Regions from separate parts of the Pedobacter sp. GSP4 genome, predicted to be linked through region 3. Evidence: riboswitches for the same ligand, from Rfam matches in the RefSeq annotation. Region 3 holds a riboswitch; each other region holds the start of a gene.
What was found. Region 3 has a riboswitch for S-adenosylmethionine ahead of metH (methionine synthase). Riboswitches for the same ligand answer to the same signal wherever they lie in the genome.
Positions count from the first base shown of each region.

Region 1: another riboswitch for S-adenosylmethionine. It lies ahead of ACS5PU_RS04760 (O-acetylhomoserine aminocarboxypropyltransferase/cysteine synthase family protein); the one in region 3 lies ahead of metH (methionine synthase).
Region 2: another riboswitch for S-adenosylmethionine. It lies ahead of ACS5PU_RS06850 (SusC/RagA family TonB-linked outer membrane protein); the one in region 3 lies ahead of metH (methionine synthase).

Region 1 is NZ_JBPZIR010000002.1:264,799-269,090, reverse strand. Features, by position in the region: gene ACS5PU_RS04770 (trans-sulfuration enzyme family protein) at 1-555, shown strand, start outside; gene ACS5PU_RS04765 (hypothetical protein) at 744-1,757, opposite strand; SAM riboswitch class I at 1,970-2,080, shown strand; gene ACS5PU_RS04760 (O-acetylhomoserine aminocarboxypropyltransferase/cysteine synthase family protein) at 2,346-3,677, shown strand; gene ACS5PU_RS04755 (homoserine O-acetyltransferase family protein) at 3,723-4,292, shown strand, end outside.
Region 2 is NZ_JBPZIR010000002.1:798,479-802,770, reverse strand. Features, by position in the region: gene ACS5PU_RS06860 (GDSL-type esterase/lipase family protein) at 1-771, shown strand, start outside; gene ACS5PU_RS06855 (peroxiredoxin family protein) at 889-2,163, opposite strand; SAM riboswitch class I at 2,300-2,411, shown strand; gene ACS5PU_RS06850 (SusC/RagA family TonB-linked outer membrane protein) at 2,741-4,292, shown strand, end outside.
Region 3 is NZ_JBPZIR010000005.1:49,289-53,580, forward strand. Features, by position in the region: gene ACS5PU_RS14320 (hypothetical protein) at 1-443, shown strand, start outside; gene ACS5PU_RS14325 (Bax inhibitor-1/YccA family protein) at 482-1,225, shown strand; SAM riboswitch class I at 1,342-1,445, shown strand; gene metH (methionine synthase) at 1,565-4,292, shown strand, end outside.

The DNA of each region.
Region 1 (4,292 bases), on a different contig from region 3:
CTTGTAATGCACAGCAGTACGAAATATTTAGGCGGGCATAGTGATATTTTAGGCGGCATTCTGGTTACCGCAAAAAAAGATGAGCTGTGGGAGAAAATTAAAAATGTACAACAAACTGGTGGTGCCGTGCCCTCTCCTTTCGATTGCTTTTTACTAACCAGAAGTATCAAAACCTTAGCCTACCGCATTAAAGGGCATTGCGAAAACGGAAAAAAAATAGCAGATTATTTAAATGATCACCCAAATGTGGAGGCAGTTTTTTATCCTGGACTGGAAAGCCACCCACAACATCTAATTGCCAAGAAACAAATGAAAGATTTTGGTGGCATGATGTCCTTTTTGGTAAAAGGCGATGTGGAGACAGCAAGCAAGGTGGTTAATAAAGTGAAGCTATTTGCGCAGGCCACGAGCTTAGGTGGTGTAGAGAGCTTAATTGAACACCGTTATTCGGTTGAAGGGCCAGATAGTAAAACCCCAAAAAACCTGCTCCGTATTTCTGTCGGATTGGAGCATGTAGATGATATTATTGCCGACTTAGCGCAAGCGTTAGGCTAAAAGAAATTACGATGCATAATAATCGTTTTTAATCTGGATGCATTTGAAAAGCGATTTTATCGCTGTATGTATCTCTATCCAATGTACATTAAAAATGCACTTCTCGGTAATCCTCGTTTGTAATGAGGATTACAGCGCATAAATTAAGTATAGCCCCGCAGGTTTTAAAAATCTGCGGGGCTTAAAATTTATTTAGGATTACAAATAGTAGTCAGTTTAAGTGAATAATTAGCCTCCAGTGGCTCATTCGTTTGCGCCAAGCGCTGCGAACCGGTATTGGCCGGACAGGCGATATCGCCTGCGGCATCATAAATCAGTTTATTTCCGTTTGCCAATAATTCTTTGGGCACATACACCTGAACTTTGGTTATTGAGTAGCCTGAAGGAAAATAACGTACATAGTAACCATCAGGGTGTTTAGTCCAGATACCGCTTGGCACATCACTTCTTGGTGGCGCCATACCCGCAATAATTGCATATTTTTCCATATCGGCATAAGTATAATTGCCGGAAGCTACCAATTGGCGGATGTTATTTTCAGCCTCAAAAACTGCCCTTACACCAGAAGGCAACTGTTCTTTTGCTTTCTCCATTACATCGAATGGCAGAACGCCCAAAGCACCGCCTTCTAATTGCGTAAGCTGTGTTGGTGTAAGCAATTTAATGGCTGTTAATTTTACCTGTCCGTTAAAATCGGCAAATTTTGTTCGTGCAATAATGGTCCATAAGAGCGCCTGTATGTCATGTTGCTCTACATCGGGGTGCTTTTCTGCACTTTTTAATATCGAAACCACAATTTCTTCTTTGGGCCCTAAAACCGGCGCAAACATATAGCCATCGCCTTTCGAAGGGGCAAAAGTTCCGGCCTTTAAGCAATAGCTTTTATTGGTCATTTCATACAAACCTTCGCAGAGTATAAAACCTCCATCAGCTGCTTTAGGCAACAGATATAAGGGCTGCGCCTTCAAATTTAATGAAGTAATAAAATCAGGCAGTTTCTCGCCTTCACGGTTAACATCTTCAAAACTGGTTGTAATGGCCGCAGGCTGTTTTAAAAATTTATCTACCCCTAAGGCTTTAGCACCCTGAGCAGTGCCCACTTTTAACAGTTTATCTTTTAAGCCGCCAAATTGGGCGTTAACATTTTGTAAACTGGCTACGGTAAATAACACTCCTAGGCAAAGTGTTTTGGTATTTTTCATAAGATATAGATTTAGATAGGTTAAGCAAACATAAAATTTTAAGCGTTAACTTCATATTAAAAGTTTAGACAGTTGTTAAACTATAAAATTACTCAATTCATTTTCAATAAGTTAATGCAAATTCGAAATTTTATTTTGTGGATTAAAATTAAATTCAGACATTTGAAATATTATTTGGCGGAAAGCTAAATAAAAGTCAATCTTCACGGGTTGATTTATAAAGAAGTGGCGAGAGACTGGCTCCATGACCCACTGGCAACCCTCAGAAAGAGAAGGTGCCAATTCCTGACCGGATAACATGGTGTTATTTGGAGATATAAATTAGAACTGATGAAAACATTAAATCTTCAATCGCTTAGCGAACCCAGTCTAAACCTTAAAACAGTAGAACAGGTTTCTATTTCTTTTATTTGTTGCGATATGCCTGCGGTTACTTGTATGTGCTGTTGCATACAGTAATTTAAAAATCTTCCTTTTTTGTTTCTTTCAAACTGGAAGGTCCCGAGAAATCGGGATACGCCCTGCTAGGTTTTAGGATTATCCCAAACCACAATAGGTATCTAATCAACAACAATTAAAACGAAAAACATGTCTACATCATATAAATTTGAAACTTTACAACTGCACGCCGGCCAAGAAATAGATCCAACAACAGGCTCAAGGGCGGTGCCGATTTATCAAACCACCTCTTACGGATTTAAAAATGCCGAACACGGTGCCAATTTATTTGCACTAAAGGAGTTTGGAAACATCTACACCAGGATCATGAATCCAACCAACGATGTTTTTGAAAAAAGAATTGCCGCATTAGAAGGCGGTGTGGCAGCTTTGGCAGTAGCATCTGGACAGGCAGCTCAGTTTATCGCTTTAAACAATATATTAGAAGCAGGCGATAGCATTGTTTCTTCAACACACATTTACGGAGGCACTTACAATCAGTTTAAAGTAGCTTTTAAACGTTTGGGCATACACGTCGATTTTGCAAATCCTGATGTTCCAGAAGAATTTGAGGCGAAGATTACCGATAAAACCAAAGCCATATATCTAGAAACTATTGGCAATCCTGCATTTAGTGTTCCTGATTTTGAAAAAATTGCCGCTATAGCTAAAAAATACGATCTCCCATTAGTAGTTGATAATACATTTGGTGCTGCAGGTTACCTGTTTAAACCATTAGAGCATGGTGCAAACATTGTAGTAGAATCGGCTACAAAATGGATTGGCGGTCACGGAACAAGCATTGGCGGTGTTATTGTGGATGGAGGAAATTACAACTGGGGAAATGGAAAATTCCCGCAATTTTCTGAACCATCCGAAGGTTATCACGGCTTGGTTTTCAGCGATGTTTTTGGCATCGGCGGACCATTTGGCAATATCCAGTTTATTATCCGCGCCCGTGTAGAGGGTTTGAGAGATTTAGGACCTGCCCTATCTCCTTTTAATTCTTTTCTTTTATTACAAGGACTGGAAACCTTATCGCTGCGCGTTCAACGCCATGTAGATAATGCTTTAGCGCTAGCCGCCTGGTTAGAAAACCATCCTTTGGTAAAAGATGTACAGTATCCGGGCTTGGCCAGCAGCAAATACAATAACCTGGCTAAAAAATATTTAAACAATGGTTTTGGTGCGGTATTATCTTTTGAATTAGCAGGAAGTAAGGAAAATGCAACACAGGTAATTGATAGCTTAAAATTGGTTTCGCACTTAGCCAATGTTGGCGATGCGAAAACACTCATTATACAGCCATCGGCTACTACACACCAACAATTAAGTGAAACAGAACAACTTGCGGCCGGCGTTAAGCCAAATGCACTAAGGGTATCGGTCGGTATTGAACATATTGATGATATTATAGCCGATTTTGAACAGGCTTTTGCAGCTATAAATGCTAAAGTACCTACAGAAAGCTTACAGGCCTAAACCCATTAAGCCTTAATCGGCCATTAACAACAACAACATTACAAAATGCATAACAGTAAAAATAACAATACTTCAAAAACTGCTTCAAGCAATTTTGGAGCAACATATAATTACAATAAACAATTTAAGTTAGAGAGTGGTAAAAAGATCCGCAACCTACAGATTGCTTATCAAACTTATGGCAAATTAAATGCAAAGAAAGATAATGTAATATGGGTATGCCATGCACTTACGGCCAACGCCGATGTTTTTGAATGGTGGGAAGGTTTGTTTGGGCAAAATGCACTGTTTAACCCTAACGATCATTATATTATCTGTGCAAATGTTTTGGGTTCTAACTACGGAACTACCAATCCATTAAGTACAAATCCGGTTAATGGATTGCCTTACTATCTTTCTTTTCCGCAGTTTACCATCCGCGATTTTGTTTCGGCGCACCAGCTTTTGGCTACACATTTGGAGGTAGATAATATCAAACTTTTAATAGGGGGCTCTTTAGGCGGGCAACAAGCTGTTGAATGGGCAATTTCTGAACCCAACAAGATTGAAAACCTGATTTTGGTGGCTACCAATGCAGTTCACTCACCTTGGGGAATTGCCTTTAACGAAAGTCAG
Region 2 (4,292 bases), on a different contig from region 3:
GCCAAAAAAGCAAATCCTGCTATGGATATTGTGATGATGTCTTTCGCAGATCCGGATAAAAATAATGATTACAGTAGCAGAAAAATACCTGTAGAGATACAGAATCATGAAAAGGTTGCAGCATATTATCATCTGCCATCCATTAACCTGGCCAAAATGGTACACGATAAACTAGCCAATAAAGAGTTTAGCTGGACGTATGATTTTAAAGATCTACATCCTGCGGTTTATGGGCAGGAACTTTATTTTTCGGCAATAAAAAGGTTGTTGTTTAAAACTCTTTTTGAACGCTACCCAGCTGAGCAGCAGAAATATCCATTTAAAAACTTAAATACCGGGAGTTTTACCAATGCGGGTTACGTACCGATTGAACAGGCCAAATTAGGAAAAGGCTGGGAAATGGTTAAAGATTGGACCCCAACGGATGGTTTAGGTGCCAGACCAGGTTTTGTACATGTACCAATGTTGGTGGCCACTACACCTGGTGCAAGCATATCTTTCCCGTTTCAGGGCTCTGCTGTTGGTATTTCTATCGTTTCGGGCGCAGATGCAGGTATGATTGAATATGCCATTGACGGAAAATCCTTTCAAAAACTGGATTTGTTTACCCAATGGAGCAGTAGCCTGCATTTGCCATGGTATTTGCTTTTAGCTGATGACCTTCCTTTTAAAAAGCATGTGCTGACTTTAAAAATCAGTGCCGATAAGAATAAAAACAGTACAGGAAATGCCTGTAGGATTGTTCACTTTTTGGTAAACAAAAAGGAATAATTGTTTTAGGGTGTTAAATTTATAAACGGCTATTGCTGAATTGGATGATCACCTTTGGTATCAATTTAAACTTAAGCATCGAAATGTAGCATCACGATGCTTAAGCATTTATCCCGTTTATTTCTTCAACAAAGTATTAATCTCTGTATTAAATTCCTTGATAAATTCATCATAGAATTTCCCAGTTGCAGGTCCGTTAAAGCCGGTATGGATCTGTGCAACATTTCCTTCTTTATCGATAATGATGGTTGTTGGGAAGGAGAGGAATGAATCGAGTGCTGGTAATGATTCGGCTACTACCTGTTTATCAGCGGTACCGGCAATCACCTGGTCGTATTCAATCCCGAAACGTTCGCGGAAACGGGTCATTACTTTTTTTGCATATTCTGGCTCGGTTGAGCGTTCGTAATGCAAAGCAATCACTTCTACGCCACGCTTTTTATTTTCCTTATACCAAGGGGCAATAAAGCTGGCCTCATCTACACAGTTAGGGCACCAGCTTCCGGTAATGGTTAAAATAACCACCTTGTTTTTGTATTTATCATCCTTTAGCGAAATCTTTTTTCCGTTCACATCCGGAAAGCTAAAGTCAAGGGTTTTGTAGCCCGGTTTAAGGTAGGTAAGTTTATAGGCATCGGGTAGGGCTGCATCTTTGTTTTTAATGCCGGTAAAGGGCTGGCTGCCCCTTGCGCCCAAAATTTCGCCTGTTAATGAGCCATCTTTTTGAAAGGTACCTTTGTAATAGGCAGGAGAGGAGCCAATAAAGCTCGAAAGCTGAAATTCATTGCCTTCTACTACACCTTCCAGATAGCGCGAATCGCCGGTTACCCTTAAAAAAGTGCCCGTGAGTTTGTTACCTTTTTGTTTAAATAGGCCAACTGTTTTTTCTTCCTTGCCATTTGGCAATTTAAAAACAACATCGTAAGTGCCCGAGTAATCTGCTGTAGCCGGTTTGTTTAGCGTTTCAAACCTGTAATTTTTACGTTCGGCCAAAATGGTTAAGGGTTTTCCTGCTTTATCCTGTTTTCTTAAAGTACCCGATAAATGATCATTATCTACAAGCGCAAAAGCCAGCTCGTTATCAAACTGGTCGAGTTTTACAAAAAGCGAATCTGCAGTCTGCTTTACCAAACCACCTTCAAACCTTTCTTCCGCATTGCGGAAATACAGTTTCTGTTGCCCGTTTTTATCGTTAATCTCGAAGTTGAAGGGAATATCCAAACCTTCCTTTACTTTGGCAAGGCCATGCCAGATACCCAGCGCCACAAATGCTTTTGTTTTTTTCTCTTTGTCTTTTGCCTGTTGATTATTGGCCAAAACCGGTTGATCCTGAGCAAAAGTAATGGAGGTTAATATGGCCAGTGCGGCAGTAAATAGGGATTTTATGTTCATTGGGATTGTATTAATCGACTAAATTAGTCGACAAATATAAGGCCGAAATAGGGAAAGAAAAAATATTTGAATAAAAATCTATAAAAACTATAGGATAAATGGAATAAATTATACCTTTGCAGCAGTTATTTAAAAATGCTTATCAAGAAAGGCGGAGGGAATGGCCCTATGAAGCCTTAGCAACCATCTGATTTTTAAATTGGAAATGGTGCTAATTCCATCCCAGCAGAAACTGGGGTAGTTAAGTCAGTAGTTTGCGTTATCCCTATAAAAAATATATGGAGCACTTCTGACTTGGTGGGGGGTGCTTTTTTTTGTGCCAATGCTTTCTTGATGGTAACCTATTTTATTAAAGATCATTTCCAGATGAAAAAAACAGACCTACTAAAAGCTATTTATCCAATTTGCACGGCATACTTCCGAATGCGTATGCCCTGTTAAAACAAATCTGATTTAACAGGCTTTTTCAGGCTCATTTTACAGTGATTTCCATTTTTGAGGTAATACGGTTTTAGGCCGTGGTGGAATCGCTATGCCAAATTATTACCCTTTTACTCATCATTAACTACACACACACATGTTTAAAAATTTTAAATCAATAGCGTTTATCTTGCTGCTCTTTTTTGTGCAAAAGCTTTACGCGCAAAATTCAACAGTTACCGGAACGGTAAAGTCGGCAGATGGCGAAACACTGCCCGGCGTTTCTATTTTAATCAAAGAAACCAAGCAAACCACCATTTCTGATAATAAGGGCGCTTTTTCTATCAGTGCGCCTGCAAATAGTACCTTGGTGTTTTCATACATCGGTTTTAAAAGCCAGGAAATACTGCTCAACAAAAATGCCGGTCCTCTTTCCATTATTCTGCAATCGAGTGATAATTCGTTGGATGAAGTAGTGGTTACGGCACTGGGTATTTCCCGTCAAAAGAAATCGCTCGGTTATGCTGTTCAGGAATTAAAAGGACAGGATTTAGCTGAAGCCAAAGAATCTAACCTGGTAAATGCGCTTGCAGGAAAAATTGCGGGTGTAAGGGTAACCAATAGCCAGGGGAGCATGGGCTCATCAAGAGTGGTAATTAGGGGAGAAACCTCTATAGCAGGCAACAACCAGCCTTTATTTGTGGTTGATGGGATTCCGGTTGATAATTCGCAGTTAAATTCGGCAGGGGCAAGAGATTATGCCAATGCAATATCAGATATTAATCCAGAAGATATAGAATCGATCAGTGTGCTTAAGGGGCCAAACGCCGCTGCGCTTTATGGTTCGAGGGCTGCGGCAGGGGTTATCCTTATTAAAACCAAAACGGGTAAATCTAAAAAAGGACTGGGCATTGCCATTAACTCCAATGCTGTAATCGAAACGCTGCTTACCTTGCCTGTATATCAAAATGCATTTGGCCAGGGCTCGGAAGGTAAATTTAGTTATGTTGATGGCAAGGGAGCAGGTACTAACGATGGTGTTGATGAAAGCTGGGGCCCTAAGCTTGATGGAAGGTTGATTCCGCAGTTTTATTCGAAAGGGGTAGCAGTACCGTTTGTAGCGCATCCGGATAATGTACGCGATTTTTTTGAAACTGGATATGCGTTAAATAACGGCGTATCGGTTGCCGATGCCGGAGAAAAATACGATTACCGCTTATCTTACAATAACCTCAAACAGGTTGGGGTAATCCCAAATTCTGGTCAGGCGAAAAATTCGTTTGTATTGAACACTACCTTAAAAATAACCCCGAAATTAAGTTTAACCGCAAATGCAAATTACAGCAAACTTAATTCTGATAATTTACCGGGTACGGGTGGTTCGCGCTCAACAAGCACCATGCTCCAGTTTACCTGGTTCGGCCGTCAGGTAGATATTAACCAGTTAAAGAATTACCTTGATGAAAATGGGAACACTTTTAACTGGAACAACAGTTACTACAGCAATCCATATTGGGTAGCTTATGAAAACACGGTTGCCCAAAGCCGCAACAGGATTATCGGAAGCCTGGGTTTAAACTATAAAATTATTGATGGTTTAGAATTTAATTTCCGCTCTGGTACCGATTATTACAACGATAGGCGTAAAGTTAAAATTGCTTACGGCACCAACGGAACACCTTTTGGCTCGTATACCGAAAGTGCATTTA
Region 3 (4,292 bases):
TATTGCACCCACAGTGGGATGAATTCGGTTCAAGCACACTTTACCTCAAGGTGCTGTATGCCGATTACGACCGCAGTTATGCCATTATAGAGTTTATCGGCGAGTGGAACGATGCCATTAACAACGATATTATGCTGTTAAAAAGGGATATTTTAGAGCTGATGATGGATGAGGGGATCAATAAATTTATCCTGATTGGTGAAAATGTGCTGAATTTTCATGCTTCTGATGATAGTTACTACGAAGAATGGTTTCAGGAAGTAGAAGATGGCTGGATTGTTGGTGTCAATTTTCAGCAACATGTAATTACCGAATTCAGGGATAATAACATCGATTATTACATTAACTTTGGTGGAGCTTTTGATAACCTGCCCTGGCGTACATTAAAACCTTTACAGTTCTTTAAAAAAGTTGAAGAACTACTGACAAAAAGATTGAACTAAATATTTATTTTTATATAGTTAAATACACAAAATTTAAAATGGAACAACAAAATTATCAATATCAAGACAACAGTGTTTTTGTACAGGAAAACACCATTTCTAAGAAATTTTTTGCAAATGTATTCTTATGGATGTTTGTTGCATTAAGTTTATCAACACTTGCTGCCTTTTACATTTCTAACAGTGAACCAGCTTTACGTGCTTTGATCAATTTCGAAACCGGACAAAGAACAGGTTTAGGTTATGTTGCCATGTTTGCACCGCTGGGCCTTGTTTTATTAATGGGCGCCGGTTTCAATAAATTATCTTACGGTGCGCTTCTGGGCGTATTTGTACTTTTCTCATTGCTTTTAGGCGTGAGTTTAAGCTTTATTCTCTTGATTTATACCGGTGCATCTGTAATTACGTGTTTTGCTGCAGCTGCCGGTATTTTTGGTATTATGGCCGTTATGGGTTATACCACAAGTATCGATTTAAGTAAATTTGGCCCAATCTTAATGGTAGGTGTAGCAGGTTTATTTATTGCCGGTATCTTAAACATGTTTATCAAAAGCGAACAGTTTAGCTTAATCATGGCTTTTATCGGCATTGCTGTATTTACGGCACTAACCGCTTACGATGTACAGAAAATCAAAAGAATTGGTATGGGCATCCAAGAAAGTGGAGAAGCCATTCCAGAAGCAGATACCAAGAAATTGGCCATCATGGCTGCGCTAAATCTGTACTTAGATTTCATCAATATCTTCCTTTTCTTATTGCGTATCTTCGGAAGCAGAAAATAAGCAATTTAAACAGAACAATATTCTTAAGGCTGTGCAGTTTTGCATGGCCTTTGTAATTTTATTTGGCAGCAAAGCGATAATTTTTGGAATTGATGTTGCTTTGTTGCATTTTTGTATGCTTATTAAGAAAGACGGAGGGATTAGACCCAACGAAGTCTTAGCAACCTGTAACCTACAAGGTGCTAAATTCTATTCTGCAAATAGCGGGAAAAGATAAGTTTAGGATTACGATTCACGTACCAACTTTTTAAATAAGCCTTTTAGGATGTAAAATGTATAACGGAAGATGTATAATACGTCTTGCCATATTCCATTTTACATCCACATTTTACAAAACAAATGGGTATAAGAGAAGAATTAGAAAAACGTATTTTGGTGATTGATGGCGCTATGGGCACCATGATTCAGCGATATACCTTAACAGAAGAAGATTTTAGGGGGGAGCGATTTAAAAACCATCCCTGTGATGTAAAAGGCAATAACGATTTGCTTAACATTACACGCCCGGATATTATAAAAACGATACACCTGGAGTATCTGGCGTCTGGTGCCGATATTATCGAAACCAATACGTTCAGTACACAGCGCATTTCCATGGCCGATTACCAGATGGAAGACCTTTCTTACGAGATGAGTTTTGAAGGTGCGCGGGTAGCTAAAGAAGCTGTTAACGAGTTTATGGCTGCCAATCCCGACCGTAAGTGTTTTGTAGCCGGTGCAATTGGGCCAACCAACCGTACCCTATCTATGTCGCCAAATGTAAACGACCCAGGTTTTAGAGCTGTTTATTTTGACGAATTAGAGGCTGCCTACTACGAACAGGTACGCGGTTTGGTAGATGGTGGTTCGGACGTATTACTGATTGAAACCATTTTTGATACCTTAAACGCTAAAGTGGCTATTGTAGCCATTAAAAAATATGAAGAGGTTATTGGGCGTAAGCTGGAAATCATGATTTCCGGTACCATTACCGATGCCTCAGGCCGAACGCTTTCTGGTCAAACCGCCGAAGCTTTCTTAAACTCGGTAATGCATGCAAAACCATTAAGTATCGGTTTTAACTGTGCTTTGGGTGCTAAAGAAATGCGCCCGCACATCGAAGAGCTGGCCGCAAAAGCAGGCTGTTATGTTTCGGCTTATCCAAACGCCGGTTTACCTAACGAGTTTGGTGCTTATGATGAGCAACCGCACGAAACCGCGCACTTGGTTGATGATTTTATCGCATCGGGCTTTGTGAATATTGTTGGTGGCTGCTGCGGTACCACACCCGAGCATATTGGCTGTATTGCCAAAAATGCCAGGAAAGCTGCCCCGCGTAAACTTCCTGTACTCGAACCTTACATGCGTTTAAGCGGATTAGAGCCGGTAACCATTACGCCCGAGAGTATTTTTGTAAATATAGGGGAGCGGACCAATATCACCGGATCTCCAAAGTTTTCTAAACTCATTTTAGGTGGCGATTACGAAGCTGCATTGGCCGTGGCCTTACAACAGGTTGAAGGCGGTGCGCAGGTAATCGACGTGAATATGGACGAGGGGATGTTGGATTCGGAGGCGGCAATGACAAAATTCTTAAACCTCATTGCTTCTGAACCCGATATAGCCAAACTGCCGATCATGGTCGATTCATCTAAATGGTCGGTTATTGAAAATGGCTTAAAATGCCTGCAGGGCAAAGGGATTGTAAATTCCATTTCTTTGAAAGAAGGAGAAGATAAATTCCGCGAAAGTGCACGCAAAATTATGCAGTACGGTGCCGCGGTTGTGGTAATGGCTTTTGATGAGCAGGGGCAGGCCGATAATTACGAACGCAGAAAAGAAATCTGTAAAAGAAGTTACGATATCCTGGTGAACGAAATCGGTTTTCCACCTGAAGATATTATTTTCGATCCGAATATTTTAACCGTAGCAACCGGTTTGGAAGAGCATAACAACTATGCAGTCGATTTTATAAATGCCACCCGATGGATCAAAGAAAATCTGCCCTATGCAAAAGTAAGCGGTGGTGTATCTAACATCTCATTCTCTTTTAGGGGCAATAACGTGGTCCGCGAAGCCATGCACTCTGCATTCCTTTACCACGCTATTCAGGCAGGTTTAGATATGGGTATTGTAAACGCCGGTATGCTCGAGGTTTATCAGGAAATTCCGCCCGAATTATTGGAAAGGGTAGAAGATGTACTCTTAAACCGTAGGGAGGATGCCACTGAGCGCCTGGTAGAATACGCCGATACCGTAAAATCGAAGGGTAAGGAAATTGTTAAAGATGAGGAGTGGAGAAAGGGATCAGTAGAAGAAAGGCTATCCCATTCTTTGGTAAAGGGTATTGTCGAATATCTGGACGATGATGTGGAAGAGGCAAGGCAAAAATATGCCCGTCCGATACAGGTAATTGAAGGCCCGTTGATGGATGGGATGAATATTGTGGGCGATTTATTTGGAGCCGGAAAAATGTTCCTGCCCCAGGTAGTAAAATCGGCCAGGGTAATGAAAAAGGCAGTGGCTTATTTATTGCCATTTATTGAGCAGGAAAAACTCGATAACCCTGATCAGGATCAGAACTCATCAGCAGGAAAGGTATTAATGGCCACGGTAAAAGGCGATGTTCATGATATTGGAAAAAATATTGTTGGCGTTGTACTGGCCTGCAATAACTTCGAAATTGTAGATATGGGCGTAATGGTTCCTGCACAGGATATCATCAAAAAAGCCAAAGAAATAAACGCCGATATTATTGGCTTAAGTGGTTTGATTACGCCTTCGCTGGATGAAATGGTTCACTTTGCCAAAGAAATGGAGCGCGAAGGTTTTACCATTCCATTGATTATCGGTGGCGCTACAACTTCACGGATCCATGCTGCAGTAAAAGTGGCGCCAAACTATTCTGGTCCTGCCATCCACGTCCTCGATGCATCGAGGAGTGTTACGGTTTGCAGTACTTTAATGAATCCTGATGCAAAAGACGAGTATGTTGCAGGTATTAGGGCAGAATACGATAAAGCACGCGAAGCACATTTAAACAAGCGCTCGGATAAAAGGTTTAAAACGTTGGAAGAGGCCCGTAAAA